DNA from 2 places in the Paenibacillus sp. P32E genome. Region 2 is predicted to be linked to the other one. Evidence: riboswitches for the same ligand, from Rfam matches in the RefSeq annotation. Region 2 holds a riboswitch; the other holds the start of a gene.
What was found. A riboswitch is a leader RNA that binds a small molecule or an ion and turns the genes downstream of it on or off. The one in region 2 is predicted to bind S-adenosylmethionine.
Positions count from the first base shown of each region.

Region 1: linked by a shared signal. The riboswitch ahead of metA (homoserine O-acetyltransferase MetA) and the one ahead of A3848_RS04905 (methionine ABC transporter ATP-binding protein) in region 2 are both predicted to bind S-adenosylmethionine.

Region 1 is NZ_LVYY01000008.1:75,073-78,488, forward strand. It holds gene A3848_RS09090 (aminotransferase class I/II-fold pyridoxal phosphate-dependent enzyme) at 1-519, opposite strand, end outside; gene metA (homoserine O-acetyltransferase MetA) at 666-1,595, opposite strand; SAM riboswitch class I at 1,683-1,821, opposite strand; gene corA (magnesium/cobalt transporter CorA) at 2,249-3,184, shown strand; gene A3848_RS09105 (1-phosphofructokinase family hexose kinase) at 3,256-3,416, opposite strand, start outside.
Region 2 is NZ_LVYY01000003.1:209,241-212,656, reverse strand. It holds gene A3848_RS04910 (methionine ABC transporter permease) at 1-503, opposite strand, end outside; gene A3848_RS04905 (methionine ABC transporter ATP-binding protein) at 503-1,519, opposite strand; SAM riboswitch class I at 1,618-1,760, opposite strand; gene A3848_RS04900 (Cthe_2314 family HEPN domain-containing protein) at 1,836-2,597, opposite strand; gene A3848_RS04895 (UbiD family decarboxylase) at 2,610-3,416, opposite strand, start outside.

The sequences.
Region 1 (3,416 bases), on a different contig from region 2:
GACAATGGTGAGCAGCCCATGACGGCGTGACCATGTACAGACCGCTTCGATATCCGTAATCATCATCAGCGGATTGGTAGGCGTTTCAATAAATACAGCCTTGGTATTCGGAAGCCGTGAAGCCTCCAGCCCGTCCAGATCATTCGTATCCACATAGGAAGCGCTGATGCCGTATTTGGAGAGAATCCGTTCAAGCAGACGGTAGGTTCCGCCATACAGGTCCAGCGAAACCACCAGATGGTCACCCTGTCCAAACAAGGCAAACACTGTCGTCAACGCCCCCATTCCAGAGCTGCAGGCAAAAGCCGCGTCGCCCGATTCCAGCTGTGCCGCAGCTTCTTCCAGCACCGAGCGGGTAGGATTCTTGGTACGGATATAATCAAACCCCGTGCTCTGCCCGAGTCTGGGGTGACGGAATGCCGTCGCGTTGTAAATCGGATAATTAACCGCTCCTGTAGCCGGGTCCTCCAGTGAACCTATCTGTGCCAATCTGCTCTCAATCCTCAGTTTCTCATCCATTGCTGCTGCCTCCTAAGTGTGATGTATGCGCAAATCTCTTCTATATATCAAGCAGAAATGGCTTCGCCGTCCTTCAAAGGATGGTACCATTTCAGTGAGAAATAGAAGGATAATCGATAAAGTGAAATATATAGAATCCTATATTTTTAGAATACTAAATAATCAGCCTGGTCTATATCGTAAGGGGTCTCCTGGTATACATAGTAATTGAGCCAATTAGCGAATAATAAGTTGGCATGGGCACGCCAGACAGCCGGCGGTGTGCGCTGCGGGTCATCCTGCGGATAGTAGTGCTTCGGAATGGCAATGTCCATCCCTTTGGCAATATCCCGGTCATACTCCCATTTTAACGAAAATGGATCATATTCAGAATGTCCGGTCACAAAAATTTGTTTTCCGTCAAGCGTTGAAACCAGATACACTCCAGCTTCCTCGGATTCGGCAAGAATCTGCAGCTCGGGATTCGCAAGAATATCTTCACGCGAGATATCCGTGTGCCGGGAATGCGGAACATGGAACACCTCATCAAAGCCGCGAAGCAGCTTCACGTTAGTATGGCTCACGGTGTGCGGAAAAACGCCAAAACATTTCTCGTCCAGATCAACCTTGCGTACGCCGAAGTGATGATACAGCCCGGCTTGTGCCGCCCAACAGATATGCATGGTCGAGGTCACATTGTGCTTGCTCCATTCAAATATAACCTTTAGCTCTTCCCAGTAGTTCACGTCTTCGAACTCCAGCTGCTCCACCGGAGCGCCGGTTACAATCAGCCCGTCAAAGCGGCGGTCACTGATCTCATCAAAGGTTTTGTAAAAACTCTTCAAATGTTCTGCCGAAGTGTTCTTCGAGGTATGGGAGCTCGGGTGCAGCAGCACAACATCTACCTGAAGCGGTGAATTCCCGACCAGACGCAGCAGCTGTGTCTCTGTGGTTTCCTTGGTAGGCATCAAATTCAGAATGGCGATTCGCAGCGGGCGGATGTCCTGGTGGAAGGCCTGGCTTTCATCCATTACAAAAATGTTTTCTCCGGACAAAACTTCTTTCGCCGGCAGACTGTCGGGAATTTTAATTGGCATATCAGTTTCCACTCCTTCATTGAGCTGAATATAAAAAAGACCTTTCTCGGGCGAGAAAGGTCATATATCTGTTAGTCATATGCGCCTCTCTCATCTGCCAGAGAACTTGTGCCAAGCAGCCTGAAAGGCTTACCTGCAAAAGCTTCCGCAAGAATTAGCACCGTGCGTTCACACGCCGGTTGCCGGGTTTCATCGGGCTAGTCCCTCCACCTGCTCTTGATAAGATTTAGCTGTATTCAATTGAGAAAAAGTCACATAACGTTAAATGCTTTTCTTAAAATTCACTTTAAATCATGAACCTCCTTTTCGTCAAGTCCATACAATGCTAATGGGTCCTTTACAGCCTCAAGAATTTAGCTTGAAAGACCTATACCCGGAGGTTATACTAGACAAGGGTTTCAAAGGCCCTACCTGACGAAAAGAAGAGGTGAGAGAAGAATGGAAGGCGACCCGAGTTCGCAGTTAAGCGTCCAGAAAGAGCAACCACACAGGATTAACATCAGCTTGCCGGCGGCGGGAGCATTTCTTCTTCATGCCCTCGAACTGTCATTTGGCCTCATGGATTGACCGTACCTCCGGCCAAGCTGATTTTTCCCTGTGCCTATATTAGCACAGACCCTGGAGAAGACTAGGGTCAAGAGGAGTGGAATCAGATGAAAATCCGGTTGGTAAACGCAGGAGTTTTTACCCCTGTGGATGACATTGAAGAAACATTGACTGTCCCCGCAGAGGGATTTTATTGGATTGATGCGGATGTTGAGGATCTGGAGCTGCTTCAGCCTTTGTATAATCTGCATGATTTAGCCGTGGAGGACTGCCTCAGTGAAGAGGATCAGCGCCCGAAGCTTGAAATTTACGAAAGCCATTATTTTATTGTAGTTAACAGCATCCGTTTTGATGATGAGGAGATTTTCCTCCGTGCACTCAACGTGTTTCTGGGCAGACATTTCATTATTACCGTGACCAAGCAAAAGATTCACGAGCTGCGCGTGCTGAAGCCCGTTCTGTGGGAGCAGGAAGTCAGCGAGCCGGACCGGTTCCTCTATCTGCTGATCGACCTTGTCGTAGACAACTTTTTCTCCGTCGGTGACCGGATTGAAGCGCGGATTGAGAAACTCGAAGAGGATATCCTGATGCACACCAAGAAATCGCATTTGAGCGAGATCATCGGTCTGCGGAGTGAAATTCTCTGGTTGAAGAAAATGCTGGGACCACAGAAGGAAGTTATCAACACACTTAACAAAAAAGACCTCCGCCTGATCGATGATCAGCTGCAGAAGTATTTTAGCGATATTTATGAAAATGCGGTCAAGATCTCTGAAACCTTTGAAACGTACCGCGATCTCATGGGGAACTTACGTGAAGCTTACCAATCCAGTATCGCCAACCGTGCCAATGAGATCATGAGAGTCTTCACCGCCATTACCACTATATTCATGCCGCTGACGGTCATCACCGGGATCTACGGGATGAACTTTGATAATATTCCTGAAATCCATACCCGGTACGGCTACTATGGAGTCATTGCCGTCATGGTTACACTTGGCTGCGGGATGCTGGTTATATTCCGTAAAAAGGAATGGCTATGAATCATACTGGACGAATAAGCAGGACGAAGGCCCCCTATACCGCATGGTAAGGAAGCCTTCGTCTTTTTGGTTTACTTTAGAGCTTCTGCATCTGCCGCCTCTATTTGCGCGAACAATCGTTCCGCATCTCCGCGTTTACACAGCTGACGCTCAGGGTTCATTACGGCCGCCGCTCCAGAGGCGATTCCGAATTGAACGGCCCGGCGCAGCGGCCAGCCCCGTTCCAGGCTGT
Region 2 (3,416 bases):
ATCGCTGTGTATGAAACTAATGTAACAATGGTAATGGTCACTCCGGCTAGCAGACCTGGACGGGCTTCCGGCAAAAGCACGCGCCAGACGATTTGTCCGGTAGTAGCCCCCATCCCTTGCGCCGCTTCGATCACGCCCCGGTCCACCTCGCGTAGAGCCGTTTCCACCAGCCGGGCGAAAAACGGAGCAGCACCGATTACCAGCGCCGGAATGGTTCCCAGAACACCGATTGAAGTTCCCATGATGCTTTTGCTCAAAGGAATCAAGGCGACCATCAGGATAATGAAAGGCACGGAACGCAGGATATTCACCACGAAAGATAATACCGAGTAAACCAACCTGATAATATAGTTATTTGATCTTCCCCATAAATATAACACAATTCCGAGTGGTAAACCAAGAATAATTGTGAAAATTCCGGAATAAGCCAACATTCGTAGTGTAGCTATGCCCGCATCCAGCATTTCTTCCCAGTTAATTTCGTTAAAATTCAAATTCCCCATTAGCCGAACACCTCCACATCAAGACCTTGCGCTGTCAGTTCGGCAAGAGTTGCCTCAACCGCTTCCAAGCTGCCTTCAAAGCGAACCAGGAGCTGGCCGTATGGTACATCCTTGATCGTTGATATCGTTCCCTGAAGAATGGCAAAGTCCACACCCGTTCTCCGGACCACATGGGAGAGCGTGGATTCATAGGTCTTTTGTCCAAGGAATGTGATTTTGACGGATGTGCTGTACTGTCCATGTACTGCATCCAGCGCTACACGAAGCGGACCTTCATGCTGGTGTTCACTGCGGATAAAATCCTTCGTCACTTCATGCTGCGGCTTCAGGAATACCGTGGCTACCTCGCCTTGCTCGACTATTCCCCCGCCATGTATCACTGCAACCCGATCGCAAATACTCTGAATGACATGCATTTCATGGGTAATCAGCAAGATGGTCAGATGAAACTTCCGGTTGATGTCCAGCAGCAGCCGCAGGATTGAATCGGTCGTCTGAGGGTCCAGTGCCGAGGTAGCTTCATCGCATAGCAGCACATCGGGGTCACTGGCTAGGGCCCTCGCGACGCCAACCCGCTGCTTTTGCCCTCCCGATAGCTGGGCCGGGTATTTACGGCTGTGCTCTTCAAGACCTACGAGCGACAGCAGACCCAGAACCTTCTGTTCAATCTGTGCCTTGGGTGTTCCCGACAGCCGCAGCGGAAATGCAATGTTATCGTACACCGTCGCGGAAGACAGCAGATTAAAATGCTGAAAGATCATACCGATCTTGCGGCGCCGTTCCTGAAGCTGTCCTTGACTGAGTGAGGTCAATTCCACTCCGTCCACCCATACTTCGCCTTCCGTCGGGCGCTCCAGCAGGTTGATGCAGCGGATCAATGTACTTTTACCGGCACCCGAGTGGCCGATGACTCCAAAAATCTCCCCTTTTTGAATCGACAGGTTCAGTCCGGAGAGCGCCGTTGCAGCTTTGCTGCCTTTTCCGTATACCTTGGTCAAACCTTTCAGCTCTATCAAACCATTTGTCCTCCCCAAGTAACCCATATGAAAACCAAAAAGACCTCTTACGATCATTTGCAGATCGAAAGAGGCCCTGTGATTGTATTAACCATGCCTTCTCATCTGCCAACGACCGCAAACCAAGCGGCATTGTAGGAATTAGCACCATGACATTTGAAGAGAGCGACGAGTATCGCTTCACCTACAAATCGGTTGCCGGGCTTCATCGGGCCTATCCCTCCGCCGCTCTCGATAAGAGTTTATTATGAAATTAGTTCCCGCAACATGTAAGCTGCTAATGTAAGCTCAAGTATAGTAAGTTTAAGTTTTTTTGTCAAAGGGAACTTTTTACTGAGGAAGAAGGCCCGGGCTTTAGATTGGCGGCGATTTTACTCTTATGCCACTGCTCATTGCTGTATTTGAATGCTGCTGCCAAGGTCTTACATGCCATTTCAAGGCTCTGCTTCAAATCCTCAAGATGGCTATCCAGATCCTCCAAATGAATTCTGTCATGAAGTCCCTGATGCCGCTGCCACAGATCATCCTGCATTTCAGCATTCATGTAATGGATCTCGGCGTTACGGCGCTTGCGCAGATTCTCCAGCGGCTCCCGGTAGGAATGCTTAATTTCCTCCAGTTCATTAGCCAGTTCTGTATGCTGCTTAAGTAAATGAAACTGGCGAAGCACTGTAAAATAGGAGAAATGGGCTTTGACCTTGCTGGTGTTCAGATCGTACAGACTGTTGAGCACCGTACCCAGCTTGTCGAGCAGTGAAAACACACGAATGAAGCCATCTTTATAAAAATAAACATATCTCGCATATTCACCCTGCTCCATAGGGGACATATCATCCATGTAACCCGCTACAACGGATTTGCGGAAAAAGGCAGCCGCGAACCAGCTTTGCTCCAGCTCGTCCAGTGAAGAGATTAGACCGCGCGTCCAGATTTCAAGCTTGCGGTATTCGTGGTTACGGTCTTCATGCAGGTTCATGTCCTTGCGCAGCATGGATGCGAGCCTGGCCATATTGTCCATCGCTTCAGCCAGCACACCGCTGTTCTCACGGGGCGGCTCTCCGAGTAATATCCGCAGCATCCTGTAACCTCCTCAGTGTGGGAAATAGCTTTTCCAGTTGCGGTCAACCCGCTGAACAATATCCTCGCGCGGAATCAGCTCCTCCGGATACTCCCGTTTCATTCTGGCATCGATCACAAGGGGCAGCTTATAGCCGATATGATGGCGTTTGATCTCACATTCGGCGTATATATCACTGGCCGGATCGAACCTTGTGAACACCGTCCACAGAAAAGAGGTTTGAGTCCGTACTGTATCTGCGGCGTTATCCACCACTATCACGAGCGGCCAGGCCGTTTCCTGGGCTCGCAGAACAGCGACTAGCCGGGACGCAAGTTCAGGATCTTCTTCATAGGATGCACCGGAAACGGCTAAACATCCCCGGCAGTAAGGAATTGCCTGTGAGACACCTGAAATTAGTCCTTCTGTGTATGCATAAGGAAGCTCACGTACTGGACTTCCCACTCCTACCATTATAGCCTTGCTGCTATTGTTCAATGGATTCACCGGATGCCCTTGCTCATGCTGGGAGACATTGCTGTATACCATAAGATCCGAGGCGGGATTGAAGCGCTCCAGTACGTTCTCCAGCAGTCTCGGGAAATCGGTCAGCTCGACCGGCTCATCAGTCAGCAGCAGGAATTTGGTTAAGGACAGCTGGCCTTCCCCCAGAATCCGGTAGGCTGATACCATCGCTTCGTTAGGGTAGCTCTCTCTCACGACAGCAGACACCAGGGAATGCGGACCGCATTCCGAGTACTCCCACAGTGCTTTGACGGACGGCATTAGCAGCGGATACACCGGAGCCAGCAGCCGCTGTATGTACTCCCTGAGGTAGTA